DNA from 3 places in the Nocardioides sp. Leaf374 genome. Region 3 is predicted to be linked to each of the others. Evidence: predicted binding sites of a transcription regulator. Region 3 holds the regulator's gene; each other region holds the start of a gene.

Region 1 (9,345 bases), on a different contig from region 3:
GTCGAGCGCGAGCTGGCCATGCTGCGCACCGAGGTCGCCCGGCTGGCCAAGCGCCGCGACGGCATCACCGCCCAGCTGGCGAGCCTGCGCGACGTCGTCGCCGGCTTCGGTCAGGACGACGAGGACGAGTGAGCGACCAGCCCGACCCGCCGGCGCCCGGCGCGGACCCGACGACGGCCGGGCCGGTCGTCGACCCGGCCGCCGCGGCGCCGGCACCCGAGGTGCTGCCGGTCACCGGCGTGCCGCAGAAGGGCAAGCGGCAGGGGCTCGTCGGCGGGCCCGAGCACCTCGGCACCCCCGGGGCGCCGCTGGACCGCACGGCGCCGTACCTGATCGGGTTCCTGGGCGGGTTGGGCTTCGTCACGGCCTACTGGCTCGGCACGACGCTGCTGGCCATCGGCTCCACGCTGCTGCTGGTGGTGGTCGCGCTGTTCATCGCCGCCGGCCTCAACCCGGCGGTGGAGTTCTTCGAGCACCGCGGGCTGCGCCGCTCGTGGGCGGTGCTGGTGGTGACCCTGGTCTTCCTCGGTGCCATCGCCCTCTTCGTGGTGGCGATCGTGCCGGTCATCACCGACCAGGTCGCCTCGCTGACCGCCAACGCCCCGGTGTGGTTCGACCAGCTGCTGCAGAACCCCAAGATCCAGAAGCTCGACGAGGAGTACCAGATCGTCGAGAAGGCCCAGGACTACGTCGCCGGCGGTGACTTCGTCACGGGCCTGTTCGGCGGTGTGCTCGGCTTCGGGATCGCCCTGCTGGGCGCCCTCTTCAACCTCTTCATCGTGCTGGTGCTGACGCTCTACTTCCTCTCCGCGCTGGAGACCACCAAGGGCGCGCTCTACAAGCTGGCCCCCGCCTCGCGTCGCGACCGGGTCACCCGCCTCGGGGACCGGATCGTGGCCAGCATCGGGGGCTACGTGTCGGGCGCCTTCCTCGTCGCCCTCTGCGCGGGCCTCACGTCGCTGGTCTTCCTCTTCGCCGTCGGCCTCGGCGAGTACGCCGTGGCGCTGGCCTTCGTCGTGGCCCTGCTCGACGTCATCCCGATGATCGGCGCGACGATCGGCGCCACGATCGTCACCGCCATCGCCTTCGCCACCGACGTGCGCACCGGCCTGATCTGCGTGGTCTTCTACGTCGTCTACCAGCAGCTCGAGAACTACGTGATCTACCCCCGGGTCATGGCCTCCTCCGTCGACGTCCCGGGTGCCGTCACCGTGATCGCCGCCCTGGTGGGCGCCGCGCTGCTCGGCGTGGTGGGCGCGCTCCTGGCCATCCCCACCGCGGCCGCGGTGCTGATGCTGACCCGCGAGGTCTTCGTACGACGCCAGGACGCCCGCTAGACCCACCTGTCCCCGGGCCGCACCCCGCTCAGCCGGCGCGGACCAGCGTGGTCCAGCCGTGGGGGTTGGTCCAGGCGTAGGTGCCGTCGGGATGCCGGTGGTAGCTCCAGGGTGGGCTGCCCTCGGAGCCGGTGGTCTTGAGCCGGTGGTGGTGGCGGCACAGCGGCGCCAGGTTGGAGGGGTGGGTCTGGCCGGGCTTCCCGCCATGGTCGGGGTCTCGGTAGGGCTGGATGTGGTCGAGGTCGCAGCGTCGTGACGGCACGCTGCAGCCGGGGAACACGCAGCGTGGGTCGCGCAGGGTGACGTGTTCGCGCATCCACGGTGGTGGGTCGTGCCGGTCCACGGCGCCGGCGGTGGTGGGGTTGAGGTCGATGACGGGTCTCACGTAGACCTTGGTGCCGTGGAGCCAGCGGCGCAGGGTGGTGGTGGAGACGACCCCGAGACCTTCGACGACCGCGGTGCCCGGTGGTGGGCCGGTGCGGTCGATCTGGGAGAGGTGGCTGGTCTCGTGGTGGCGGTGGACCGGGGTGGGGCGTAGGTCGGGTCCGGTGGTGCGGTAGGGGTCGCTCGCGGGCTGCTCCCCGGGGGTGGGGTGGCTTCGAGACGCTCGCTGCGCTCGCTCCTCAGCCACCGGGGTCGTGGTCTGTCCGGCGGGCGTGGTCTCGGGGTCGTTGCCCGCGGCGGGGCTTCGAGACGCTCGCTGCGCTCGCTCCTCAGCCACCGGGGTCGTGGTCTGCCTGGCGGGCGTGGTCTCGGGGGCGTTGCTGGCGGAGGCCTGGCTTCGAGACGCTCGCTGCACTCGCTCCTCAGCCATCGGGGTCGCCGCGGGGCCTGCGGGCACTGCTGCAGGGGGCTCGGAGTCGCCCTCGGAACCCGGGGCGGGCAGGTCCCACGGGTCGGGCCGGGGCTCCTCGGCCGGGGCCTCGGCGGGCGGCGGGGGCTCCTCCAGCGCGGGTCCTTCGCCGCTCATGCGGGCCGTGTCGAGGGCGGCGAGGGTCTCGGCGCGCTCGAGGTCCTCGGGGCGCAGGTGGACGTAGACCACCCGCTCCTTCGCAGTCGTGGGCTCCACCGAGTCCAGTGCCGTCAGTCCTTGGGCGCGGTCGGTGATGACCCCGATCGCACGGGCCTTGCGGACCTCCAACGACTCGACCACGGCTCCGGTCGAGGTCTGGTGGCGGCCGAGCTCGGCGGCGGTGGCGCAGATCAGGTCGTGGAACCGGGTGAGGTCCTGGGTGTCACCGAGCACCTCGAGCCACGAGGTGCCCGACGCGGAGCCGCGGTCGACGTCGTGGGTCACCCTCACGTTCCACCCACCGCGTGCCTTCTCCTCCAGCGCGGCCTGGGCGTGGGGGTCGTGCCTGGCGGCGGCCTCGGCGACGAACAGCTCGATGCGCCGCGCGCCCAGGCTCTGTGCGCGGGAGCCGAGGGCGGCGACCTTGCGGTCGACGTACGCAGCCCCGGTGTCGTTCAACACCTGGGTCTGGGAGGCGATCCGCCGCGCGCGCCAGCCGGGGAGGGTGAGGTCCTCCACCATCGCCCAGATGCGCGGGAGACGGTGGACCAGCTCCATGACCTCGGCGAGGTTGCAGCCGGCGTTGACCGGGGAGATGTCCAGGGCCAGGGCGAGGGGTTCGGCGGCGAACTCGTCGAGGCCGTGGCGGATCATCCCGGGCACCGACCAGGCGTAGGCCTGGTCGGGGTTCAGTGCTCCCCAGCGGGCCATGACGCGCAGGGTGCGACGCTCGGCGGCGCGTACGGAGCGGGCGGTGTCGTCGGCGTACTCCAGGACGTCGTCGGCGTCGAGGGACTCGATGTCGACCACGGTGCCGGTGGTGTCGAGGTCGAGGAGCATGCACCCAGTTTATTCGAACACGTATTCGATGACTAGGTCTGCCGGTGGATCTGTGGAGAGGGTTGCGCTGTCGCGTGAGGGTGGTTTCGAGACGGTCGCTGGCGCTCCCTCCTCAACCACCGTGCGAGGCGTGGTTTCGAGACGGTCGCTGGCGCTCCCTCCTCAACCACCGGGCGGGGCCGTGGTTTGAAGACGGTCGCTGGCGCTCCCTCCTCGACCACCGCGGTCCTGGCGGCCGGCCCTCGACCACCGCGGGCGAGCGGCGGGTCAGACCCTCCCGGCGGGCAGGACGGCGTCAGGCCGCTCGAACCACACGGTCGCACCTCCTCCGGGAGTGCCCCAGAGACCGGTCGCGTCGCCGTGCGCTTCCACGACGCGCCGGTCGGTGGCCAGACCCACCCCGGTGCCGGCCACCGCGGTGTGCACGCGCTCGAGCGGCTTGAAGACGCGGTCGCGGTCGGCCTCGGCGACGCCCAGGCAGTGGTCGACCACCACGAGCCGCACCGAGCCGGGGGTCACCTCAGGCCGGCGTCGGCTCGACCCGGACGACGCCCCGCTCGCCGAGCTTCACCGCCACCACGCCGGCCAGGATGAGCAGGCCGCCGGCCAGCTGCACCGGGCGCGGCAGCTCGTCGAGGAGCAGCCACGCGAAGCCGACGCCGGCGAGCACCTCGAGGAGGGCGACGAAGGAGGCCAGCCGCGAGCCCAGGCGACGCCCGGCCGCGATACCGGTGGTGTAGGCCACGGCCGCCGTCACCAGCCCGAGCAGCAGCAGCGGCAGCCACCAGTCGACGGTCGTGCCGCCGTAGGTGACCGGACGCGTCGACCCGGCCATGGGCAGCACGCCGACCAGGCCCAGCAGGCCCAGGACCGCCGCCCCGACGACCAGGCCGCCGGCGGCCAGGGTCAGCGGAGGCAGCCCGTTGCCCTCGTCGGCGGAGATCACGAAGTACGACGCGGCCCCCACCATCGCCCCCAGCGACCACAGCACGCCCACCACGCTGAGGTCGGCACCGGAGAGCAGGTCGAGCACCAGCACGAGACCGGCGGCGGCCAGCGCCGCGCCCAGCAGGGTGACGGGTCCGGGTCGCTGGCCGTGGCGCAGCCAGAGCCACACCACCACGGCCGCGGGCGCGGTGTACTCGATGAGCAGCGCCGGCCCGACCTGCATGTGCTGCACCGCGGAGAAGTAGCAGAACTGCGCACCGGCGACGGCGAGCACGCCGTAGGTCACCACGAGGGCGGCGTTGCGGCGCAGCAGCGACCACCGCCCGCGCAGCGAGGCCAGCCCGAAGGGCAGCACGACGAGGGCGGCCAGCCCCACCCTGACCAGCACGCTCGAGCCCGGCGTCCACCCGGCGTCGAGCAGCCCACGGGCCAGGGCGCCGGAGGCACCGAAGGCGGTCGCCGAGACGACGGCGAGCACGAGCCCCGACACCAGGCGGGAGCCACCGGCGGGACCGCCGGCCGACCGGGTGGCGTCATGGGTCATCGTCGTCATGATCCATGACGCTACGGGCCGTCGGGTAACCTGTCAACGTGGTTTTCGCCCATGACACCGAGATGTCGCTCCAGTCCGCCGTGGTGCTCGCCAACTCCGCCGAGCCCCCCGACACGCTGGAGAGCGTCGCCGACCTCGACCGGTTCCTCGCCGACTTCGAGTACTCCGGGCGCCACGACCGCACGCGCGCCGAGCTCGACGCCGTGCGCGCGCTGCGGCCGGTGCTGCGCGAGCTGCTGACCGCCGAGCGCGACCACGCCGTCGAGCTGGTCAACGCGATGCTGAGCGAGGCCCGAGCGCTGCCCCAGCTGGTGCGCCACGAGCCCTACGACTGGCACGTGCACGCCGTGCTGCCCGACGCGCCGCTCGTCACCCGGATCACCGTCGAGACCGCGATGGCCATGATCGACGTGATCCGCACCGACGAGATGTCACGGCTGGGCGTCTGCGCCGACGAGGACTGCGACGGTGTCGTGCTCGACCTCTCCCGCAACCGCTCGCGCCGCTTCTGCTCGACCACCTGCGGCAACCGCAACGCCGTCGCGGCCTACCGCGCCCGCCAGAGCGACGGCTGAGCCACCGGCTGGGCGACCGGCTGGGCGACCGGCTGGGCAGGGGGACTCGGCGGGAGGCCGGTCAGCACCACCGCGGGTCGTAGGCCGGCCGCAGCGGGCGGTCGCGGCGCACCACCGGCAGCGCGTCCCCGAAGCCGGCGCAGGTCGCCTCGAAGTCCCGGTCGCGGTACTCCACGACCACGACCTGGTCGCCGAAGACCTCGGTGTAGGCGTCGCACTCGTCGTAGCGTCCGCACTCCTCGGCCACCGCGAGGTCGAAGCCGATGCGGGTGCCGTCGTAGCCGGCGAGGTTCTTCTGGGCCACGGCCAGGCCGGACTCGTGGCCGCGCTCGACGAACAGCGACGCGAGCGCGAGGTTCTGTGCCCGCCTCAGCAGGCCGTCGCTGCGCAGGAAGGAGTCGAGGTTGTCGAGCTCGACGGCCTCGAAGCCGTCGCGGGCGCAGCCGTCGATCCAGCGCCCCACGATGCGGGCCACGCGCTCGCGCTTGGAGGCGGTGCGCAGGTCGAGCAGCCACTCCCCCCAGGCCGAGTCCACGACCGGTCGGCCCCGGTCGTCCTTGAGCACCAGCGACCAGCGCTCGCGCCAGAAGCGCCGCGCGTCGGGCTGGGTCTGGAAGCCGTTGACGTAGCAGACGTCGTAGACCCCTGCCGGCTCCTCGGTGCGGTCGCGCACGACGATCCCCACGTGGTCGGGCACCTCGTCGACCCCGCCGAGCTGGTAGTCGACGTCGGTCGCCGCCGGGAGCGCCGGAGGCGCCGACGGCTCCTCGACGGCGCGCTCCCCCGCCGTCGGTGCGCCGGTGCTCGCACCCGAGGCGCCGCCCGGGGCGGCAGCGAGCAGGGGCCCGACGGTGAGACCGAGGAGCAGCACGAGGAGCAGCACGAGGAGCGGGGACGTCGTGCGCGGACTCCGGGCGGTGGGTCGGTGCGACATGGGCGGCAACCTAGCAGCGGGCGGCGCTGCCTCCCGCCGCCCGTCGGCGTGCCTCAGGTCCCCGCCCCGACGGCCGATGGGGAGGACGAGGCGGGCGCGAGGCCCGCCCGTCCGAGGGGGGACGGACCCGAACGATGCGCATTCTGGTGGTGGACGACGATCCGGACCTGTCGACGCTGATGGAGATCTTCCTCGGCCGCGCCGGGCACGACGTGGAGCTGGCGCCCGACGGTCGCTGCGGCCTGCGGCGGCTGCTCGCGGGCGGCTTCGACGCGGTGGTGCTGGACTGGATGATGCCGACCCTCGACGGCCTGGGGCTGACACGGGCGGTGCGCAGCGACCCGGCGCTGCGGGGCCTGCCGCTGCTCATGGTCACCGCGCGCCGCGACCACGCCGCGGCCTACGCCGCCGGCGTCGACGAGGTGCTCGACAAGCCCTTCAGCGGGGCCGGCCTGGTGTCGGCGGTCGAGACGCTGGGGCGGCGTACGCCGGCCCGGGCGGGCTCGGCCTCGTGAGGAGCCCGGTCGTCGGCCCCGAGGTCCTGGCCCCGGCGGCGACCTCCGGCGGCGACGCCGCGGCCGACCACGACGCCCGCGCCTCCCACACCGCGCTGCGCGCCCTCGCCCGGGCCGAGCAGCGGTGGCGGATGACGATGGACAGCTCCCCGCTCGGCATGGCCCTGCTCTCGGTGGAGGGCCGCTTCCTGCGCGTCAACCGCGCCCTGTGCGCCCTGCTCGGTCGCGACGCGGAGTCGCTGCGCGCGCTGGCCTCGAGCGACGTGGTCCACCCCGACGACGCGGCCGTGGCGGCCGTCGAGTCGGCGCGCTGCCTCACCGGCGAGCAGGAGTCCTCCCGACTGCTGCAGCGCTGGCGACACGCCGCGGGTCACCACGTCTGGGTGGAGGTCACCGCCGCGGTCGTGCGCGAGGACGACGGCACCCCCATCCACGTCGTCGCCCACGTCGAGGACGTGAGCGCCCAGATGCAGGACCGGGCCCGCCTCGAGCACCTGCTCGGCGAGCTGGCCACCCGCACCACCGAGCTCGAGCGCTCCAACCAGGACCTGGAGCAGGTGGCCGCGGTGGCCTCGCACGACCTGCGCGGGCCGCTGACCGTGCTCACCGGCTGGCTGGAGATCCTCGACCACGAGTACGCCGGAGCCCTCGGCCCCCGCGGGCGCGAGCTGCTGCGACGCGCCGACCAGGCGTCGGGGCGCATGATGGACCTGCTCGACGCCCTGCTGCGCCACGCCCGCGTCGGCGGCCACGTGGTCGAGCGGCAGCTCGTGGCCCTCGACGACGTGCTCGACCAGGTCGTCGTCGACCTCGGCGACACGGCCGCGCGCGGCCTCGTGCGGCGCGACCTCGCGGCCCCGACGGTGCGGGCCGATCCCGCGCTGCTGCGCCAGCTGCTGCAGAACCTGCTCGGCAACGCCGTGAAGTTCCGCTCCCCCGACCGCGCACCGCGGGTGGTCGTGACCTCGGCGGTGACCCCGCAGGGCCACGAGCTGGCGGTGGTCGACAACGGCCGGGGCATCGCGGCCTCCCAGCGGGCGCGCGTGCTCGACATGTTCGGCCGCGACGACAGCGACCCCGACCACGGTCACGGCATCGGGCTGGCCACCTGCGCGCGGATCGCGTCGCTGCACGGCGGACGTCTCCTCGTCGAGGACACCCCGGGCGGGGGCACCACCGTGCGGATGACCCTGCCGTCCTGACCGGGCTAGAAGTCGAAGCTGTCGAACATGTCGCCGAGGCCCTCGCCGACGCCGCCGACGGCCTCGCCCAGGCCCTCGCCGATCTCACCGATGGCGTCGAAGCCTCCGAAGGCACCGAACATCAGCCCCATGAACATGAAGTCCATGGTGGTGAACGACCCGAAGTAGCCGCGGGCGTAGGGCTGGTAGGCCGGGCCGCCCTGCCAGTAGGGCACCCGCTGCGAGCCGACCATCACCTTGCGGATGTCGGGGTCGGCGCCGGCGCGCACCCGCTCGGCGTCGAGGGCGCAGGCCGGCACGTCGCGCTGGGCTCCCCCGGTCGGCGTCCAGGGCACGTCGGTCACCGAGAGGCCGTGGCGGGGGTCGAAGAAGCAGGGCGGACGGCGCGTGGGCAGCGCCTCGCCGGCCACGCGGGCCTGGACGCAGGCGATCGCGTAGCGACCGTCCTCGAGGATCTCGGTGACGTGGCGCACGTCGTCGGGCCGCTCCATCGCGTCGGCGGCGGCCTTGGCCGACTCGTAGGCGTCGAGCGCGCGCTGGTAGTCGGCGTTGGCGCCGGCGTCGAGGGGCTGGCCGGCCAGCTCAAGGTCGAGCTCCTGGAGCTCGACCCCGAGCGCGGTCACGTCCTCGGCCGCCAGCTTGCGCACCGGCGCGAGCTCGGCCTCCTTGGCCGCGAGCACCTTGCGCTGGTGGCCCCGGCCGGCCAGCGCGGCGACGGCGATGGCACCGAGGACCAGGGCGAGGACGAGGAGGTACTCCATGTCCCCACTGTACGGAGCCCCCGAGGGACCGCCAGCCCCTCGCCCGCTGCCCTGCGGCTGTGCCTGTGCCTCAGCGGGCGGAGTAGTCGCGGAACCCCCGCTTGGTCTTGCGGCCGAGGTAGCCGGCGGTGACCAGGTGCTCGAGCAGCGGGGCCGGGGCGAAGCCCGGCTCGCGGAACTCGAGGTAGAGCTCGCGCTGGATGGCCAGCGACACGTCGTTGCCCACGACGTCGAGTAGCTCGAAGGGACCCATCGGGAGGGCGCAGCCCTGCTTCATGGCCACGTCGATGTCGTCGGCGGTGGCGTAGTGGGCCTCGAGCATCTTGACCGCGTCGTTGAGGTAGGGGAAGAGCAGGGCGTTGACGATGAAGCCGGCCCGGTCACCGCACGAGACCGCGACCTTGCCCACGGCCGCGCACAGCGCCCGCGTGGTCTCGGTGACCTCGTCGGAGGTGGCCACCGTGGAGACGACCTCGACCAGCTTCATCACCGTGGCGGGGTTGAAGAAGTGCATGCCGACGACGTCCTGCGGCCGGCTGGTCACCGTGGCCATGGCGATGATGGGCAGGCTCGAGGTGGTGGTGGCCAGGATCGCCCCCGGCTTGCAGATCTCGTCGAGGTTCTCGAAGAGGGTGGTCTTGACGGCGAGGTCCTCGGCGATGGCCTCG
Region 2 (9,345 bases), on a different contig from region 3:
CGGTTCTCGACCGGCGCCGCTCCCGCCGGGGCCGGGGGCGGGTCGGTCAGAGGGGGGCTGGTCGCCATGCCCAGACCCTAGCCAGCCCACCGGTGGCGCCCGACAGCGACGACCCGGGCCCGCGCGGTGCCGCAGCCACGCGCGCGATCGCGCACGACACGCGGCGCACGCTGCGGGAACGCCGGGGGAACGACGCGCGAACGTCTGGCCTCCCGGGTGAACACCCCCGAGCACCCGGTGCGGTTCGATGGGGCGGCCGGACCGACCGGCGTCACCTCTTCGTAAGGGTTCACCGCCACGATGCCACCTACCGTTGACGACGTGCCCGTCTGCGACCTCGTCCTCCCCTGCAAGGACGAGGCGCCTGCCCTGGGCGACCTGATCCCGCGGGTGCCCGCCCGCTTCTCGGTGATCGTCGTCGACAACGGATCGGTCGACGGCACGGCCGCGGTCGCCGAGCGGCTCGGCGCCCGGGTCGTGCGCGAGAGCGTGCCCGGCTACGGCTCGGCCGTGCACGCCGGGCTCCTCGCCGCCACCCACGACTACGTCGCCTTCATGGACGGCGACGGCTCCTTCGACCCCGCCGAGCTGCTGCCGCTGCTCGACGACGTCGCCTCGGGCCGCGCCGACTTCGCCGTGGGCCGTCGCCGCCCCGTGCAGCGCGGTGTGTGGCCGTGGCACGCCCGCGCCGGCAACGCGCTGATCGTGGCCTGGCTGCGCCGTCGGATCGCGATGCAGGCCCACGACATCGCCCCGATGCGGGTCTCGCGGCGCCAGGACCTGCTCGACCTCGGTGTCGAGGACCGCCGCTTCGGCTACCCCGTCGAGCTGCTGCAGAAGGTCACCGTCGCCGGGTGGCGGGTCTCCGAGCGCGACGTGGGCTACCACCCCCGCGCCGCCGGCACCCGCTCGAAGGTGTCGGGGTCGGTCAAGGGCACCGTCCGCACGGCGCGCGACTTCTGGAAGGCCCTCGCATGAGCACCCCCACCCCCCGCCCCACCCCCACTCCGTACGCCGCGGGCGCCGGCCCGGCCGCGGCGCCGCGGATGCTGGTCGTGGCCAAGGCACCGGTCGCGGGGCGGGTCAAGACCCGCCTCGGCGCCGACATCGGCATGGACCTGGCCGCGGAGATCGCCGCCGCCTCCCTCCTCGACACCCTGGTGGCCTGCACCGACGCGGTGGGCCCCGACCGCTGCCACCTCTCCCTCGACGGCGAGCTGCTCGACGCCGTGCACGGTGAGCGCATCCGCCGCCACCTGCACGGCTGGCAGGTCACCCCGCAGGTCGGCGACGGCTTCGACGAGCGGCTCGTGCGCGCCCACGCCGACGTGGCCGCCACGGGCCCCGGCCCGGTCGTGCAGGTCGGCATGGACACCCCGCAGGTGACCCCGGACCTGCTGCTCGCGGCGGCTGCGCCCCTGGCCGACCACGACGGCGTGCTCGGCCCGGCCGAGGACGGTGGCTGGTGGGTGCTCGCCCTGCGCGACCCCCTCGCCGCCGCGGCCCTGCGCGGCGTGGCGATGTCGACGCCCACCACCCACGACGACACCCGCGCGGCGCTCGTGGCGGCCGGCCTGAGCATCGCCGCGACCGCGGTGCTGCGCGACATCGACACTGTGGCCGACGCCGACGCGGTCGTCGCCCTCGTGCCCGGTGGCCGCTTCGCCGCGGCCTGGAGCCCGGAGGTGGCCTCGTGAGCGTGCGCGACGAGTCCTTCTCCGCCGTCTTCACCCACGCCCTGCGGGGCATGCCGTGCCGCGTGGTGGGCCTGGGCCCCGAGCCCTCGCCGCTCCCGGTGGCGGACTGGACCCGCGAGGCCGACGAGGCCGACCACGCGCTGCTCGCGTGGTGCGTGGGCCCCACCATCGACATCGGCTGCGGACCGGGCCGGCTCTCCGCGGGCCTGGCCGCGCGCGGCCACGTCGTGCTCGGCATCGACGTGGTCCACGAGGCCGTCGAGCAGACCCGCCAGCGCGGCGCCTCGGCGATCCTGCGCGACGTCTTCGAGTCGATCCCCGGCGAGGGGCGCTGGGAGTCGGCGCTGCTCGCCGACGGCAACGTCGGCATCGGGGGAGACCCCGTGCGGCTGCTGCGGCGCGTGCGCGAGGTGCTCGACCCGCGCGGCCGGGTCGTGGTCGAGCTGGCGCCGCCGGGGGTCCCGATGACGACCACGTGGGCCAGCATCGAGGGCGACGACGTGCGCAGCCGGCCCTTCCGCTGGTCGGTGCTCGGCGTCGACGACATCGCCCACGTGGCCGAGGCCGCGGGCTGGGGCGTCAGCGCGTGCGAGCCCTTCGCCGGACGCTGGTGCGCCGTGCTCGAGGAGCAGCTCGCCCCCGTCGCCGCGGGCCTTGTCACACCCGCGGTCGCCGACCGCCACCTGCACGACGTCTCTCGGGACCACCACCACCCCGAGGAGCCGACGACCTGATGACGAGCCCCAGCGCAGGACCCCCCGCCCGCACCCGGACGGGGACGTGACGACGTGGCGGTGATGAGCCGGCTGGCCGAGCGCCTGCCGAGCGAGGACAGCTTCCGCTCCGAGCTGCGCAGTCCCACCGTCGCCGCCCGCGTCGGCCTGTGGCTGGGCGTCTGCTTCACCGTCTGCTTCCTCACCGGGCTGGTCAGCCACTACGCGCAGAACGTCGACCACCCGGTGCCGTTCCCGGCCTCGCCCTCCTGGGGCTACCGCGTCACCCAGGGCCTCCACGTCGTCACCGGCACCGCCGCCGTGCCGCTGCTGCTGGTGAAGCTGTGGACCGTCTTCCCGCGGCTCTTCGCCCGGCCGGGCCGCGGGGTGCGCGCGCTGGCCGTCACCGCCCTCGAGCGGGCCTCGATCCTCGCGCTCGTCGGCTCGGCGGTCTTCCTGCTCGTCACCGGCCTCATGAACTCCGCCCAGTGGTACCCCTGGGCCTTCTCCTTCCGCTCCACCCACTACGCCGTGGCGTGGGTCGCGATCGGCTCGCTGGTCGTGCACGTCGCGGTCAAGCTGCCGGTCATCCGTGCCGCGCTGGGCGCCGACGTCGACGACACCACCCTCGACCGGTCCCGCACCGACCGGCCCCGCACCGACGGGCCGGGGACCGACCGACCGACCGACCGGCCGACCGAGCGCGGCGGCGGGCTCTCCCGGCGCGGCCTGCTGCGCACGACCTGGGCGGCGGCCGGCCTGGCCGTGCTCGCCACCGCGGGCAGCACGGTGCCGCTGCTGCGCACGGTCTCCGTGCTCGCCGTGCGCACCGGTGACGGCCCGCAGGGGCTGCCGGTCAACCGCTCCGCCGCGGCCGCGCAGGTCACCACCGACGACGTCGGCGACTCCTTCCGCCTCACGGTGGCCCACGGCTCGCGCACCGTCGAGCTCGCCCGCGAGGACCTGCTGGCGATGACCCAGCACACCGTCGACCTCCCGATCGCCTGCGTCGAGGGCTGGTCGGCCGACGCCACCTGGACCGGGGTGCGGGTCGCCGACCTGCTCGCCCTGGTCGAGGCCCCCGCCGACAGCGACCTGCGGGTGACCTCGCTGCAGCGGGCCGGCGCCTTCGGCACCACCGCGCTCCAGGCCTCCTTCGCCGAGGACGACCGCACGCTGCTGGCCCTGCAGGTCAACGGCGAGACGCTGAGCCTCGACCACGGCTTCCCCTGCCGGATCATCGCCCCCAACCGCCCCGGGGTGCTCCAGACCAAGTGGGTCACGTCGCTGGAGGTGCTCGCGTGAGCGCCCCGACCGGGGGAGCACCGACCCCGCTCGGCCTGCGCCTGGCGCTCGGCGCCGTCGGCGTGGCCCTGGGTCTGTACGGCGCGTGGCTGCTGTGGTCGCGCGCCGAGCCCGCCCAGGTGCTCGACGCGCTGCTGTGGGCCGTCTCCGGCGTGGTCCTCCACGACGCCGTGCTGGCCCCGCTCGTCCTCGTGCTCGTCGCCGTGGGCGTGCGCGTCGTGCCACGCCCCTTCCGCGCCCCCACCACGGTGGGTCTCGTCCTGCTGGGCAGCCTGACCCTGCTCGCCGTGCCCGTGCTGGGCCGCTTCGGCGAGCGCGCCGACAACCCCACGCTGCTCGACCGCGACTACACCGCCGGCTGGCTCGCCGTGGCCGGGCTCGTGCTGCTCGGGGTCGTCGTGGCCGGCCTGCTGCGGCGCCGCGCGCAGCGCGCCGCCGGCCCGGTCACGGCCGACCCGTCCCGCCCGTCCGACCCGCCCGACCGCCCCGGCCCCACCGGTCGCTGAGCGTGGCCCTCGTGCTCGTCGTCGACGACGACCTCACCGTCCGCGAGGTCGTCGTGTCCTACCTGCGCGCCCACGGCCACGAGGTCGTCGAGGCCGGCGACGGCGAGGCGGCGCTGGAGCTGATGGGCTCCCGCCCGGCCGACCTCGTGGTGCTCGACCTGATGCTGCCCGGGATCGACGGGCTCGAGGTGTGCCGTCGGCTGCGGCGCAGCGGTGACGTGCCGGTGGTGATGCTCACCGCCCTCGGCGAGGAGGGCGACCGTGTCGCCGGCCTCGAGCACGGCGCCGACGACTACGTCAGCAAGCCCTTCAGCCCGCGCGAGCTGGCCCTGCGGGTCGACTCGGTGCTCCGGCGTACGTCGGAGCCGGCCGAGGTCGTCGGTCCGCGGGTCGTGGTCGACGGCGACCTCGAGGTCGACGCCGCACGTCACACGGTCACCCGGGCGGGCCGCGAGCTGGCCCTGACCGCCCGGGAGTTCGACCTGCTGTGGTGGTTCCTCAGCCACCCCGGCGTCGCGGTCAACCGCGACGACCTGCTGCAGGAGGTGTGGGGCTGGTCGGTCGGCGACCGCTCCACCGTGACCGTGCACGTGCGCCGCCTGCGCGAGAAGGTCGAGCAGGACCCCACCCACCCGCGGCGGCTGCTGACGGTGTGGGGCGTGGGCTACCGGTGGGAGGCTTCGTGAACGGCGAGCAGGCGCAGGTCGTCCTCGTGGCGGCGGTCGCGGCCGTCGTCGTGGGCGTCGTCGGGCTGCTGCTGGCCTGGCTCGTGCGCCGGCTGTCGATCCGCTGGCAGCTCGGCCTCGCCGCGGTCGTGCCGGTGGCCGCGGTGCTCGCCGGGGTGCTCGCGGCCTCCCAGCGCATGTTCATCAGCGACGACGACGTCGAGGTCGTGACGCTCGTGGCCGGCGCCGCCACGGTGGTCGCGCTGGCGGTCGCGCTCGCCCTCTCGCGGGCGATCACCCGCTGGTCGCTGTCGCTGCGCGAGGAGGTGCGGCGGGTGGGCTCCGGCTCGCCGTACGTCGGCGGGGCCCGCGGGCCCTCGGAGTTCCGCGCGCTGTCCGAGGAGCTCGCCACCGCGCACGCCCGGCTCGAGGAGGCCCGTGGGCGCGAGGCGCGCCTGGAGGACTCGCGCCGCGAGCTGGTCTCCTGGGTCTCCCACGACCTGCGCACCCCGTTGGCCGGCATGCGGGCGATGACCGAGGCGCTCGAGGACGGCATGACCCCCGACCCCGAGCGCTACCACCGCCAGATCCGGGTCGAGGTCGACCGCATGGTCCGCATGGTCGACGACCTCTTCGAGCTCTCCCGCATCCACGCCGGCGTGCTGCGGCTGGCCCCCGAGGCCGTGGTGCTGGGCGACGTCGTCAGCGACGCGATCGCCGCCGCCGACCCGGTGGCGCGGGCCCGTGGCGTCAGGCTCGGGGGAGCGGTGCCCGGCGGTCTCGAGCTCGTCGCCGACCCCTCGGGGCTCTCGCGCGTGGTCTCCAACCTGGTGATGAACGCCGTGCGCCACACCCCGCCCGGGGGCACGGTGCACGTCGAGGGCACGGGCCACACCGCCGGGGTGCGCGCCGCCGCGGGGGACGGCGCGGGGGGCGGTGCGGGGGGCGGTGCGGGGGGCGACTGCGTGGAGCTCGTCGTGACCGACGGCTGCGGCGGCATCGGGGCCGTCGACCTCGCCCGGGTCTTCGACGTGGCCTGGCAGGCCGAGCCCTCGCGCACCCCTGACGACGTCACCGGTCGTGGGGCCGGGCTGGGCCTGGCCATCGTCAAGGGCATCGTGGAGGCCCACCGCGGCACCGTGCACGCCGAGGACGTCACCGAGCAGGGAGTCGACCAGGGGGGCCGGCCGACCGGCTGCCGCTTCCGGGTCGTGCTGCCCGTCGACGGCCCCGGGCCGCCCGACGCGGTGCTCCCGGCCCCCGCCCCGCTCTCCTGACCGTCCGTCCCACGAGCGCGGCGTCGGCCGGGCGCCGCCGCGGCGCGGCGTGTCGACTGGGGTCGAACACGTGTTCGGGCTACCGTGCAGGGGACGGCGCGCAGATCGGCGTTCTCCACAGTCCCGGGTCACCGTTCCCCGACTGTCGGCGGGCTCCTCTAGCGTTCCCGGCACAGACGTTGCACGACACCACAGACCACACCGTGGAGGGCCGAGCGCCCTCCGCCCCAGGACGGAGACATCATGGCTGGAGACCGCGACAAGGCCCTCGACGTAGCGCTCGCCTCGATCGAGAAGCAGTTCGGCAAGGGCTCGGTGATGCGCCTCGGCGACGAGACCCGCGCGCCCCTCGAGGTGATCCCCACCGGGTCGATCGCCCTCGACGTCGCCCTCGGCCTCGGCGGCCTGCCGCGCGGTCGCGTGGTGGAGATCTACGGCCCGGAGTCCTCCGGAAAGACGACGGTCGCCCTCCACGCGGTGGCCAGCGCCCAGCGCAACGGCGGCATCGTCGCCTTCATCGACGCCGAGCACGCCCTCGACCCCGACTACGCCAAGGCCCTCGGCGTCGACACCGACGCCCTGCTGGTCTCCCAACCCGACTCCGGTGAGCAGGCCCTCGAGATCGCCGACATGCTGATCCGCTCGGGCGCGCTCGACCTGATCGTCATCGACTCCGTGGCCGCGCTCGTGCCCCGCGCCGAGATCGAGGGCGAGATGGGCGACAGCCACGTCGGCCTCCAGGCCCGCCTGATGAGCCAGGCGCTGCGCAAGATGACCGGTGCGCTCAACAACTCCAAGACCACCGCGATCTTCATCAACCAGCTGCGCGAGAAGATCGGCGTCATGTTCGGCTCGCCGGAGACCACGACCGGTGGTCGCGCGCTGAAGTTCTACTCCTCGGTGCGCCTCGACGTGCGCCGCATCGAGACGCTGAAGGACGGCACCGACATGGTCGGCAACCGCACCCGCGTCAAGGTCGTCAAGAACAAGGTCGCCCCGCCCTTCAAGCAGGCCGAGTTCGACATCATGTACGGCAAGGGCATCAGCCGCGAGGGTGGCCTGATCGACGTCGGCGTCGAGGCGGGCCTGGTCCGCAAGGCCGGCGCCTGGTACACCTACGACGGCGACCAGCTGGGCCAGGGCAAGGAGAACGCCCGCACCTTCCTGCGCGACAACCCCGACCTGGCCAACGAGCTGGAGAAGAAGATCCTCGAGAAGCTCGGGGTCGGCCCCACCGTCGACGCCGAGGTCTCGCTGCCCGGTGACCCGGTCGGCGTCGACGACTTCTGATCGTGACCCGGTCGCAGCGACCGGTCGACCGCGACGTCGACCCCCGGCCCGCCCCGTCGTGGGCCGGGGTCGACGCGACCGAGTCCGACCTCGGTGAGCCGGCGGTCTCCCCGTCCTGGCGTGGCGACGTCTCGGCGGGCGTCGACGCCTGGACCCAGCGCGCCGAGCGGACCGCGCGGTCCGGTGGGCCCGACGACGCGGCCGGGGCCGACGGGGCCTCGCGTCCGTTCGGGGAGGCGAGGTCCTCGGGTCGCAGGGGCTCCCGGGCCCGCGGCGGGTCCGAGGGCCGGCGGCAGGGTCGCAGCCGCTCGTCGGCGGGTCAGCCGCCCCCCGACCGCGCCGCGCTGGGGCCGGAGGCCGACCCGGAGTCGGTGGCCCGCACGATCCTGCTCGACCAGCTCACGGGCCGTGCCCGCAGCCGCAAGGAGCTCGGCGACAAGCTCGCGCAGCGCGAGGTGCCCGACGAGATCGCCACGGCGCTCCTCGACCGCTTCGAGGAGGTCGGCCTCATCGACGACGAGGCCTTCGCGCGGCTCTGGGTCTCCTCCCGCGGCGCCGGCGGGGGTGGCAGCAAGTCCCTGGCACGCCGCGCGCTGAGCCAGGAGCTGCGACGCAAGGGCGTCGACGACGAGGTCGCCCGCACGGTCCTCGACGAGATCGACCCCGACGACGAGGAGCAGGCCGCGCGAGAGCTGGTGCGCAAGAAGCTGCGCTCGCTCTCGCGCGTCGACGACGTCACCGCGACCCGCCGTCTCGTCGGCATGCTGGCGCGGAAGGGCTACGGCTCGGGCCTGGCCTTCTCCGTGGTCAAGCAGGAGCTCGCCGCCTCCGGTCGCGACGAGCCCGACCCCCTCGAGTGACGCGACGGTGGTTGAGGAGCGAGCGCCAGCGAGCGTCTCGCCACCACCTACTCGCCGCACCGTGGTCGAGGAACGCGTGCCGCCCGCCGTCGCCACGCCCCCCGCTCGACGCTGCGGCCGGCCTCCCGCCACAATGACCGGGTGGCCGACGAGCGCGAGATCCTGACCTACGACCTCTTCGGCACCGCGGTGCGCGACCTGGCCCAGCAGGTGGTCGACGACGGCTACGAGCCCGACCTCGTGCTGGCCATCGCCCGGGGCGGTCTGGGCCTGGCCATGGGGTTGGGCTACGCCCTCGACGTCAAGAACCTCTCGGCGGTCAACGTCGAGTTCTACACCGGCGTCGACCAGCGCCTCGACGTGCCGATCATGCTGCCCCCCACGCCTGCGGCCGTCGACCTGTCGGGCCTCAAGGTGCTCATCGCCGACGACGTCGCCGACAGCGGACGGACCCTGGAGTCGGTGCTGGCCTTCTGCGCCGACCACGTGGCCGAGGCCCGCTCGGCGGTGGTCTACGAGAAGCCGCAGAGCGTGGTGAAGCCCGACTACGCCTGGCGCCGCACGACGCGCTGGATCAACTTCCCGTGGTCCACGCAGCCGCCGCTGGTGACCCGCTCCACCGTGGTCGACGCGTGAGCGCCTCGCTGCTGCGGCTGCCGACGGGCCCGGTGGACCTGCGCAGCCTGCCCACCGACGCCACGCCCGACTTCGCGCACGGCAAGACCGCCGGCAAGGTCGCGCTGGCCGAGCTCGGCCCGCGGCTGGGCGAGCTGCAGGAGCGGCTCTTCTCCGAGCACACCACGGAGCACCCCCGCAGCGTCCTGCTGGTGCTGCAGGGCATGGACACCTCGGGCAAGGGCGGGGTCCTGCGGCACACCCTGGGGCTCGTCGACCCCCAGGGGCTGCGGATCACGTCCTTCAAGGCCCCCACGGCGCAGGAGCGGGAGCACGACTTCCTGTGGCGCATCCGTCGCGCGCTGCCCGGCCCGGGGCTGATCGGCGTTTTCGACCGCTCCCACTACGAGGACGTCC
Region 3 (9,345 bases):
TGTCGTGGTGGCCGGCGTGGGGGGTGGGCGTGCACATCAGGCGTCACCCCCGACGGGGGCGTCGACCTGCTCGATCCGGCTGGTGCCGGCGGCGGTGGCGAAGGAGACCGACCACGTGATCGCGGTGTCGCGGTCGTCGCGGGCCCCGATGACGTACCAGTCCATCTGGGCGCGGGCGGGGGTGACGTCGAGGACCGAGAAGCCGTGGTCGTCGAAGTCGAGGTACTTGATGTGGCGGTTGTTGGCCAGGATGACCTGCTCGACCAGGGTGGAGGTGGTGTCCGGCGGGGTGCCGGTGATGTCCTTGAGGTTGTTGGAGGTCACCGAGGTGCACACGAACTCCACGCCCAGGGAGTCGCCGACCACCGGGTAGGTGGAGGTGTCGAGCGGCAGCTCGCAGGCCCAGGCGGAGTGGATGTCGCCGGTGAGGAACACGGTGTCCTTCACCTGGTGGTCGTCGAGGTGGGTCAGCACCTCGCGGCGGTCGGCGGTGTAGCCGTCCCACTGGTCGACGTTGTAGGGCGCACCGTCGCCGGGCAGCAGCCCCGTCACGTCGTTGACCGGCTGGACCAGCGCGTCGGGCAGGTCGGCGAAGGTGACCGGCGCGATCATCACGGGGTTGCCCACCACCTTCCACTGCGGCTGGTGGTCGCGGCTGAGGGAGTCCTTGAGCCAGGCCATCTGGCGCGCGCCGGTGAGGGTGCGGTCGGGGTCGCTCACGGCCGGGTCGACGGCCGGGGTGGCCACCTGCTGGTCGCGGTAGGTGCGCAGGTCGAGCATGCTGATCTCCAGCAGCGTGCCGAAGCGCAGCCGCCGGAAGAGCCGGGCGCCGTCGCCCAGCGCGGCCGTGCCGTCCATGCGCACGGGCATCCACTCGTCGTAGGCGCGGTGGGCGCGGGCGCGCCGGCGCCGGTAGTCGCCCTCACCGCCCTCGCCGGTGCCGGGGGTGTGGTTCTCCGCCCCGCCCCGCCACTGGTCGTTGGTGACCTCGTGGTCGTCCCAGGTGACGATCCAGGCGTAGCGGGCGTGGGCGTCCTGGAGGTCGGGGTCCTGCTTGTACTGCGCGTGGCGCTGGCGGTAGTCGGCCAGCGAGACCATCTCGTGGTCGGGCACGTGGCGGCGCACGTCGACGTTGTCGGCGCCCATGCCGTACTCGCCGGGACCGTACTCGTAGAGGTAGTCGCCGAGGTGGACGATCGCGTGCAGGTCCTCGCGCGCGGCGAGCCCGCGGTAGGCGGAGAAGAACCCGGCCTGGAGGTTGGCGCACGACACCACGCCGAAGCGGAGGTGGTCGGGGGAGGCCTGGGGCGCGGGGGCGGTGCGGGTGCGACCGGTGCGACTGGCCTGGCCGTCGAGGCGGAAGCGGTAGTAGTACTCGGTCGACGGGCGCAGGCCGGTGGCGTCGACCTTGACGGTGTGGTCGCGGCTGGGCCCGGTGCGCACGCGACCGCGGCGCACCACGCGGCGGAAGCGGGGGTCGGTGGCGACCTCCCAGACCACCTCGACGGAGGGTCCCCGGCCCGATCCGGGGGTGCTGCCCGGGGTCGGGGTGACCCGGGTCCACAGCACCACGGCGTCGGGCAGCGGGTCGCCGGAGGCCACCCCGTGGCGGAAGACGCGGGCGCGGCGGGCCGCGGGCCGCGAGGGGGCCGCGGTGGCGCGGTCGGCGCCGACGCGCAGGCCGAGGGCGCCGACGCCGACCGCACCCCCGGCCAGGACCGTACGCCGGCGCGGGGCCGGAGCGGTCGCGGTCGGGCCGGCCGGGCCGGTCGGGCCGGTGTCGCGGGAGGGCTGCGGGGCGGTGTCGCTCGTGGTCACGACGCGTTCAACGACGCGGCGGCGGCGCCGTGACGGCCTTGCCGCGACCCGCACCGATCGTTCACCTGCCGGGCGCGGTCCCGTCACCCGGCAGGGACGACCCGCCCGGTGAGGGTGGAGCGGAGGCCGTCGTCGACCGGGCGACCACCGCAGGGCCACGTGCTCGTCCCGCCGTTGCTGCAGTTGCGGTAGCGGGTGCTGGCGTTGACCAGCGTGACCTCGACGTAGGAGGTGCGGGCCGAGGAGAAGCCGACCCGGGTGGCGGCGTCACCGGCGCGGTCCAGCCGCAGGACCCGGGTCGAGGGCGTGCCGGAGGTGGGCACGACGGTGACGACCGCCGCGGAGCCCCGCGTCGGGGACGGCAGGTCGAGGGACAGCCGCAGCCGCCAGCCGCCCCCGAGGCCGGCACCCGGGGTGAAGCGCTGGCTGGCGCTGCTGAGGTGGTCGAGGTAGACCTGCTGGGCGCCCACGGAGCGCTTCGAGCCCGTCAGGGTCGTGCGCTTCCACAGGGGGGCCTTGGGGTAGGACTGCGCCCTGCCCTCGGCGTAGGCGCGGCCGGGGCGCAGGTTGGCGTCGGCGAAGCGGGCGAAGGACTCGCTCAGGGACACGTCGTGCTGGCGGCGCAGCACCTGCTCGACGGCCTGGGTGGAGTACTCGTCACGGTCGCCGGCGGCGGCGCCGGCGCGCTCCCAGATCTTGCGCACCAGCACGGGCAGTCCGCCGACCGCGGCGGGGTGGCGCTCGGTGAGGTGGCGGAAGAAGATCCAGTCGCCGTAGACCGCGAGGTCCTCGTCGCGGTCCATCGACTGCCGCGGGTGGGAGAGCGGGCTGTCGGCGAGGTACTGCACGTTGTCGTTCACCGAGTCGAAGAGCTCGTCCTCGGCCCAGGTGGCGGTGGCCTCGATGAGCCAGCCGTCCTCGCCGGCGTCGTAGGCGTACTGGACGGCGTGGAAGTACTCGTGCGCCGCGGTCACCTGGAGGTTCTCGGTCGGCAGGTTCGTGGGGAACTGCCCGGTGCGGTAGTCGTTGTCGAGCACGCAGTAGGCGGGCACGGCGCGCGCGTCGTCGGGCACGTCGTCGTCGGAGGTGCAGTAGCCGTAGAAGCTCATGCTGCCGACGTCGCCGAGGTAGACGTCGGTGCGGGCGTCGCCGCCCTTGGCGCCGTCGGGCAGCGGCGTGCGGTAGCCCGCGCCGGCGTAGGTGTCGTGCACGTCCTGCAGCGTCGAGAGCGCGAAGTCGACGTAGTCGGGGACCCCGTTGCTCGCGCCGCCGTCACCGTCGCCGTCGTCCTTGGCGGAGACGTTGTTGCCCCTGCTCTGGTCGGTGCCGTCCGTGACGTAGTGCACGCAGAGGTCGTCGGTGCAGATGCGCTGCACGGCGTCGCCCTCGTAGTCGAGGTAGCCGTCACCGCGCCTGTCGGTCGGCCGGGCGAGGTAGGCCGCGGCCTCCGCGCGGTCGGCGGGGGAGAGGGCGTCCATGCTCAGCGCGAGGTCGCGCAGCGCCCCCGTGAGGTCGGCCTCGCCGGCCTGCGTGAGGGTCTGCTGGGCCTCCGCGGGGCTGGTCGCCGGGTCGACCAGCGTCTCGACCACTGCGAGGGCCGCGAGGGCGTGCTCGTCCGGCGTCTCGGTCCCGTCCACACCGGGCAGCCCAGGGAGCCCGGGGACCTCGGGCAGGTCGACCTGGGGGGCGGCCACGGCCGTGCCGGGCAGGGCCGAGACCGTCAGGGTCGAGACGGACAGGGCGCCCGCGAGGAGCAGGGCGGACAGGGGACGAAGGCGCACGTCGGGCACTCCAGTGGGTCGAGGGTTCCGGCTCTCGCTCCAGGCTCTCACGGGTCGCCGACACGCACGCCGGCCCGTCCTCCGCGGGGAGGACGGGCCGGCCCCGGGGTGTCCCGGGTGGGTGCGGCGGCGGGCTAGACGCTGCGCAGGACCGCGGTGACGACGCCCAGGATCGTGGCGTGGGTGCCGTCGATCGGGTCGTAGGCCTCGTTGTGCGGCAGCAGCCAGACCTGGCCGTTCTTGCGCTGCAGGGTCTTCACCGTCGCCTCGCCGTCGATGAGGGCGGCGACGATGGTGCCGTTGTCGGCGGTCTGCTCCTTGCGGATGACGACGTAGTCGCCGCTGCAGATCGCCGCGTCGATCATCGAGTCGCCCACGACCTCGAGCAGGAAGAGCTGCCCCTCGCCGACGAGCTGCTTGGGCAGGGGGAAGACGTCCTGCACCTGCTCCTCGGCCAGGATCGGGCCGCCGGCCGCGATCCGGCCGACGACCGGGACGTAGGTGGCGGCCGGCACGGAGTCGCCGACACCGGTCTCGTCGTAACCGCTCTCCTCGGCCGCCGAGATCGACCGGCGGGCGGCCATCACCTCGGGCAGGAAGACCTCCAGCGCCCGGGGCCGGTTGGGGTCGCGCTTGAGGAAGCCCTTCTCCTCGAGCACCTTGAGCTGGTGGGCGACGCTCGAGGTGCTGGTGAGGCCGACAGCGTTGCCGATCTCGCGCATGCTCGGCGGGTAGCCGCGCTTCTCGATCGCGTCGCGGATGGTGGCCAGCACCCGCAGCTGCCGCGGGGTGAGGCCGGTGGCGTCGGGTGCACCGTCGGGCAGCTCGGTCACCGTGCCGTCCGCCGTGCCGTCGGTCGGGCCCTCCGTGGGACCGCCCCCGGTCCGCCCCCGGGTGTCCTTGGTCGCCATCGTCTGCCTCTCCGCTGGTCGGTGCCACCGATCGGTGTCGCTGGTCGCCCGGTCGGGCGACGTGCTCACCATGCCAGGAGGCTCCGAGGGTTTCAAACACCTGTTCGAACGGCGTGTCGGACCGTTCGCGACGCCCAAGGCCCGCGGGTCCGGGCCTCCCTGCCGGACGGGCGGTCGAACAGATGTTCGTCCGACCCCTTGTGCTGTTCGAACGCGTGATCTAACGTCGTACACATGTTCGATCGAACGTGTGGTCGATCCGGTGCTCGACGGCGGTCCTCCAGGACTGTCGGTGGTCACCACTAGACATCACTTCGTCCACCTCGAGCTCCACCCCACGGCTGACCGCCCCCTTCCCCAGGAGGTCCCCATGAGCACCACGATCCAGCACCCCGCCGCATCCCGTGTCGCCACGCACCACGTGCGGCTGACCCGGCGTGGGCGACTCGTGGTGTTCACGCTCTCGCTCCTGGCCATCCTCGCCGTCGGCGTGTGGTTGGCCGCCGGGTCGGTGGCCACCTCCCAGGCGCAGCCCACCGAGGTGATCGTGGTCGGCACCGGCGAGACGCTGTGGGACATCGCGGCCGACGTCGCCGACGACGGTGACGTGCGCTCGACGATCGTCGAGATCCAGCAGCTCAACGACCTCGACGGCGGCATGGTCGCCGCGGGCCAGCGTCTGCGCATCCCGCTGGCGTGACCTCGGGCGCCGTCGTCGGCGCCCCCATCGACATCACCGGTCGCTTCGACCCCGGCCGGTGAGCAGCGGGGAAGGTGCAGGAGGGCGGGCCCCACCGGGCCCGCCCTCCTCTGCCGTCCAGGGGTGCTGCCAGCCGGTCAGCGCGCCGCGCGGCGTCCGCCGGGCGGGCGCGGCGCGGTCGGCTCGAGGTCCTCGCCGTCGCCGTCCGGGGCGGCGCCGGTCGGTGTGCTGGTGATGCCGAGCTCGCGGAGCAGGCGTGCCACCAGCAGGAGGCCGACGAAGAGACACGCCACGGCCCCGACCGAGGCCAGGGCGAGGAACGCCCAGGAGCCGGAGTCGCCGTCGCGGGCAGTGGTGCCGAAGTCGATCGCGGCGTAGACGAGGTAGCCCCAGGCCACGACGGCCGCCGTCACGGCCAGGGCCAGCGCCAGCAGGCGCGGGCGCAGCTGGCGGGGCGGCCGGGTGCCCTTGCGCGAGCCTGCTCGCTTGCCCGCTGTCGCCACGGGCTCATTCTGTCCGATCGTCCGTGAGTTCGCAGCGCGACACCACCATCGCGTCGCGCCCGTCGACCCGGTGCCCTGACCCGGTGGCTGGACCCGGTGGCTGGCACGGTGGGGGCATGGAGGTCCTCCCCGACATCGTGGCCGCGGAGCCGGCGATCGTGTTCTGCGGCCTGGCCGGCGCCGACTCGACCCGCACCCGGGAGCACTACTACGACTCGCCCGGCAACTCCTTCTGGGAGTCGGTGCACCTGTCCGGTCTCTCGCCGCGTCGGTTGCGGCCGGAGGAGGACCGTGAGGTGGCCGCCCTCGGTCTCGGCCTCACCGACCTGGTCGGCCACTGGGACCCGCGGTGGGTCGAGGTCGACGAGCTCGTCGCCAAGGTGGGGCGCTGGCGGCCCGACTGGCTGGCCTTCACCAGCAAGGGTGTCGCCCACGAGGCCGCGCGTGCGCTGGGTCGACGCGCGCACCCCCGTCTCGGCGCCCACGACTGGTACGTCGGGACCGCGCAGGTCTTCGTGCTGCCCGGGACGAGCGGGGCCAACCATCGTCGGGACTACGACGGTCGGCCCACGCGCGTCGCGTGGTGGCGCGAGCTGGCCCAGCTGGCCGGTCGCGCCTGAGTCCTCAGTTGACGGTGAGCACCATCCGGAAGCGCGCGTCGCCGGCCATCATCCGGGCGTAGGCCTCGTTGGCCTGCTCCAGCGGCATGGTCTCGATCTGCGCCTCGACGCCGGTGAGGGCGCTGAAGTTCAGGGTGTCCTCGCTGTCGGCCGCGGTGCCCGAGGCGTGACCGGCCACGGAGCCGTTGATCGGGATGAGGGCGGCGGCCGGCACGGGGATGGGCTGCTCGGCCGCGCCGACCACGACCAGCTCGCCGTCGACGCCCAGGCCGGGGATGGTGGAGGCGACGGCCTCGCCGTTGGTGACAGTGGAGAGCACGACGCGGGCGCCGCCGAGCTTGGCCAGCTCCTCGCCGGGGTCGGTGGCGGTGGAGTCGATGTAGGTGTGCGCGCCCAGGCCCAGGGCGAGGTCGGCCTTCTCGGTGCCGCGGGCGATGGCGGCGACGCGGAAGCCCATCTTGGCGGCGTACTGCACGCCGAGGTGGCCCAGGCCGCCGACGCCGAGCACGGCGACCAGGTCGCCGGGGCGCGCGCCCGTGCGGCGCAGGCCGTTGTAGGTCGTGACGCCCGCGCACATCAGGGGGGCGGCGAGCTCGGGGGCGAGCTCCTCGGGCATGGCGGCCATGGCCGCGGCGGGCACCAGCACGTAGTCGGCGTAACCGCCGTCGCGCTGGACGCCGGGGATCTGGGTGTTCTCGCAGGCGATCAGTGCGCCCATCCGGCAGGGGCGGCACCAGCCGCAGGCTCCGCCGTACCAGCCGACGCCGACGCGCTGGCCCTCGCGCCAGCCCTGCACGCCCTCGCCCAGGCTGTGCACGGAGCCGGCGACCTCGTGGCCGGGCACCACGGGGAAGCTGACGCCGGGGTAGACGCCCTCGCGGGCGAACATGTCGCTGTGGCAGACGCCGCAGGCGGCGACCTTCACCACGGCCTCGCCGGGTCCCGGGGTCGGCACCGGGCGCTCCTCGAGGGTGAACTCCTGGCTCTTGGCCTTGACCACCATGGCTCGCATCGTCTCGCTCATGGCTCGGACGCTAGGCCGAGCGGGGCACCGACCGGCTCACCCCATGCGGCAGGACGGGGAGCCCGTCGAGCCCGTGGAGCCGCGACACGCCCGGACCGCGGTCGGTACGGACCACCGTGCGGTCACCCTCGCACCCCGCTGACCTGCGGGTTTGGCGGAGCCCCCGACGCGACTCGGCGGGACACGCCGAACAGGTTGCGCGGTGTGCGCGACGGGCGTACGGTTCCCCTACATCTAGTACTTACACGGATGTAGTTATCCACATCTAGTGCACAGCGCCAGGGTGGATGGTTCACAAGAGGCCCGGTGTTCTCCACATGACCGGCCGCTTTATCCACAGCTCCTGGCCACCCGACGAGGGTGTCACAGGCGCGCCGCCACGCTCCCGCAGCCGTCCCGCACCGTCCGTTCGACCCGTCCGAGAGGAGACCTGTCGTGCACTGCCCGTTCTGCCACCACGCCGACACCAAGGTCCTCGACTCGCGGGTCGGCGACGACGGCGGCTCGGTGCGCCGGCGTCGGCAGTGCCTGGCGTGCAAGGAGCGGTTCACCACCGTCGAGCTCATGCCGCTCGCCGTGGTGAAGCGCTCCGGCGCGACCGAGCCGTTCCACCGCGAGAAGGCCGTCGCCGGTGCCCGCAAGGCCTGCAAGGGCCGGCCGGTCACCGAGGACGACCTGGCCTGCCTCGGCCAGGCCGTCGAGGACGCCCTGCGCGGCCTCGGCCAGGCCGAGGTGCCCGCCCACGAGGTGGGGCTGGCCATCCTCGCGCCGCTGCGGGAGCTCGACGAGGTGGCCTACCTCCGCTTCGCCAGCGTCTACAAGGCCTTCGAGTCCGCCGAGGACTTCGAGGCCGAGATCGCCCAGCTGCGCACCCACCGCGCCGAGCAGCTCACCGAGCTGGTCGAGGGGCGCGACCCCCAGCCCACCACGGGCTGACCCAGACCGCCCGGCAGGCAGTGGGGAAGCTGCCTGCCGGGCGCACCACCTCCTCCCCACCGGACCGACCCCCACGCCGGTCCGCCCGCCGAGTGTCGGTGGTCAGCGCGACCATCGACACGAGCCCGACCACGCACCACACGACCAGCACGCGACACAGCCAATACGCGACACAGCCAGCACGCGACACAGGGAGAGCAGCACATGACGGAGACGATGAGCGGGGCCCAGACCGGCGCCTCGGCGGCGGGCAAGGGCCTGACCTTCGAGCGCACGTTCAGCACCGCCGGCGTGCACCCCTACGACGAGATCACCTGGGAGCGCCGCGACGTCGTCCAGACCAACTGGAAGACCGGCGCCACCGTCTTCGAGCAGAAGAACGTGGAGTTCCCCGACTTCTGGTCGGTCAACGCCTCCACGATCGTCACCACCAAGTACTTCCGCGGCGCCGTCGGCTCCGACACCCGCGAGCAGAGCCTGCGCGAGCTCGTCGACCGGGTCGTGAAGACCTACCGCAAGGGCGGCGAGGACAACGGCTACTTCGCGTCCCCGGCCGACGCCGAGGTCTTCGAGCACGAGCTGACCTGGCTGCTGGTGCACCAGTACTTCTCGTTCAACTCCCCGGTGTGGTTCAACGTCGGCACGCCCTCCCCGCAGCAGGTCTCGGCCTGCTTCATCCTCTCGGTCGACGACTCCATGGACTCGATCCTGAACTGGTACAAGGAGGAGGGCTTCATCTTCAAGGGCGGCTCCGGCGCCGGCCTCAACCTCTCCCGCATCCGCTCCTCCAAGGAGCTGCTCTCCTCCGGCGGCACCGCCTCGGGCCCCGTCTCCTTCATGCGTGGCGCCGACGCCTCCGCCGGCACCATCAAGTCCGGCGGCGCCACGCGCCGCGCGGCGAAGATGGTCGTGCTCGACGTCGACCACCCCGACATCGAGGAGTTCGTGGCGACCAAGGCGCGCGAGGAGGACAAGATCCGCGCCCTGCGCGACGCCGGCTTCGACATGGACCTCGGCGGCGACGACATCACCTCGGTGCAGTACCAGAACGC

The links. The regulator LexA, encoded in region 3, represses DNA repair genes until DNA is damaged. The targets are predictions, from matches to a motif close to TCGAACANNTGTTCGA.
Region 1: the regulator LexA is predicted to act here: its motif matches at 3,203-3,218, upstream of LPA27_RS14845 (HNH endonuclease signature motif containing protein).
Region 2: the regulator LexA is predicted to act here: its motif matches at 6,226-6,241, upstream of recA (recombinase RecA).

Annotation. Positions count from the first base shown of each region.
Region 1 covers NZ_CAKASO010000035.1:35,429-44,773, reverse strand. The annotation lists gene LPA27_RS14855 (hypothetical protein) at 1-132, shown strand, start outside; gene LPA27_RS14850 (AI-2E family transporter) at 129-1,337, shown strand; gene LPA27_RS14845 (HNH endonuclease signature motif containing protein) at 1,366-3,189, opposite strand; gene LPA27_RS14840 (ATP-binding protein) at 3,457-3,708, opposite strand; gene LPA27_RS14835 (EamA family transporter) at 3,710-4,690, opposite strand; gene LPA27_RS14830 (CGNR zinc finger domain-containing protein) at 4,729-5,265, shown strand; gene LPA27_RS14825 (endo alpha-1,4 polygalactosaminidase) at 5,327-6,199, opposite strand; gene LPA27_RS14820 (response regulator transcription factor) at 6,349-6,714, shown strand; gene LPA27_RS14815 (sensor histidine kinase) at 6,711-7,916, shown strand; gene LPA27_RS14810 (hypothetical protein) at 7,922-8,677, opposite strand; gene LPA27_RS14805 (3-hydroxyacyl-CoA dehydrogenase family protein) at 8,748-9,345, opposite strand, start outside.
Region 2 covers NZ_CAKASO010000011.1:50,267-59,611, forward strand. The annotation lists gene LPA27_RS07470 (hypothetical protein) at 1-68, opposite strand, end outside; gene LPA27_RS07475 (glycosyltransferase family 2 protein) at 322-978, shown strand; gene LPA27_RS07480 (TIGR04282 family arsenosugar biosynthesis glycosyltransferase) at 975-1,697, shown strand; gene LPA27_RS07485 (class I SAM-dependent methyltransferase) at 1,694-2,431, shown strand; gene LPA27_RS07490 (molybdopterin-dependent oxidoreductase) at 2,495-3,715, shown strand; gene LPA27_RS07495 (hypothetical protein) at 3,712-4,221, shown strand; gene LPA27_RS07500 (response regulator transcription factor) at 4,224-4,907, shown strand; gene LPA27_RS07505 (sensor histidine kinase) at 4,904-6,163, shown strand; gene recA (recombinase RecA) at 6,407-7,453, shown strand; gene LPA27_RS07515 (regulatory protein RecX) at 7,456-8,313, shown strand; gene LPA27_RS07520 (phosphoribosyltransferase) at 8,455-8,949, shown strand; gene LPA27_RS07525 (PPK2 family polyphosphate kinase) at 8,946-9,345, shown strand, end outside.
Region 3 covers NZ_CAKASO010000001.1:131,622-140,966, reverse strand. The annotation lists gene LPA27_RS00730 (alkaline phosphatase family protein) at 1-37, opposite strand, end outside; gene LPA27_RS00725 (alkaline phosphatase D family protein) at 37-1,818, opposite strand; gene LPA27_RS00720 (MXAN_6640 family putative metalloprotease) at 1,902-3,599, opposite strand; gene lexA (transcriptional repressor LexA) at 3,734-4,510, opposite strand; gene LPA27_RS00710 (LysM peptidoglycan-binding domain-containing protein) at 4,881-5,210, shown strand; gene LPA27_RS00705 (hypothetical protein) at 5,348-5,713, opposite strand; gene LPA27_RS00700 (mismatch-specific DNA-glycosylase) at 5,830-6,333, shown strand; gene LPA27_RS00695 (alcohol dehydrogenase catalytic domain-containing protein) at 6,338-7,357, opposite strand; gene nrdR (transcriptional regulator NrdR) at 7,793-8,293, shown strand; gene LPA27_RS00685 (vitamin B12-dependent ribonucleotide reductase) at 8,498-9,345, shown strand, end outside.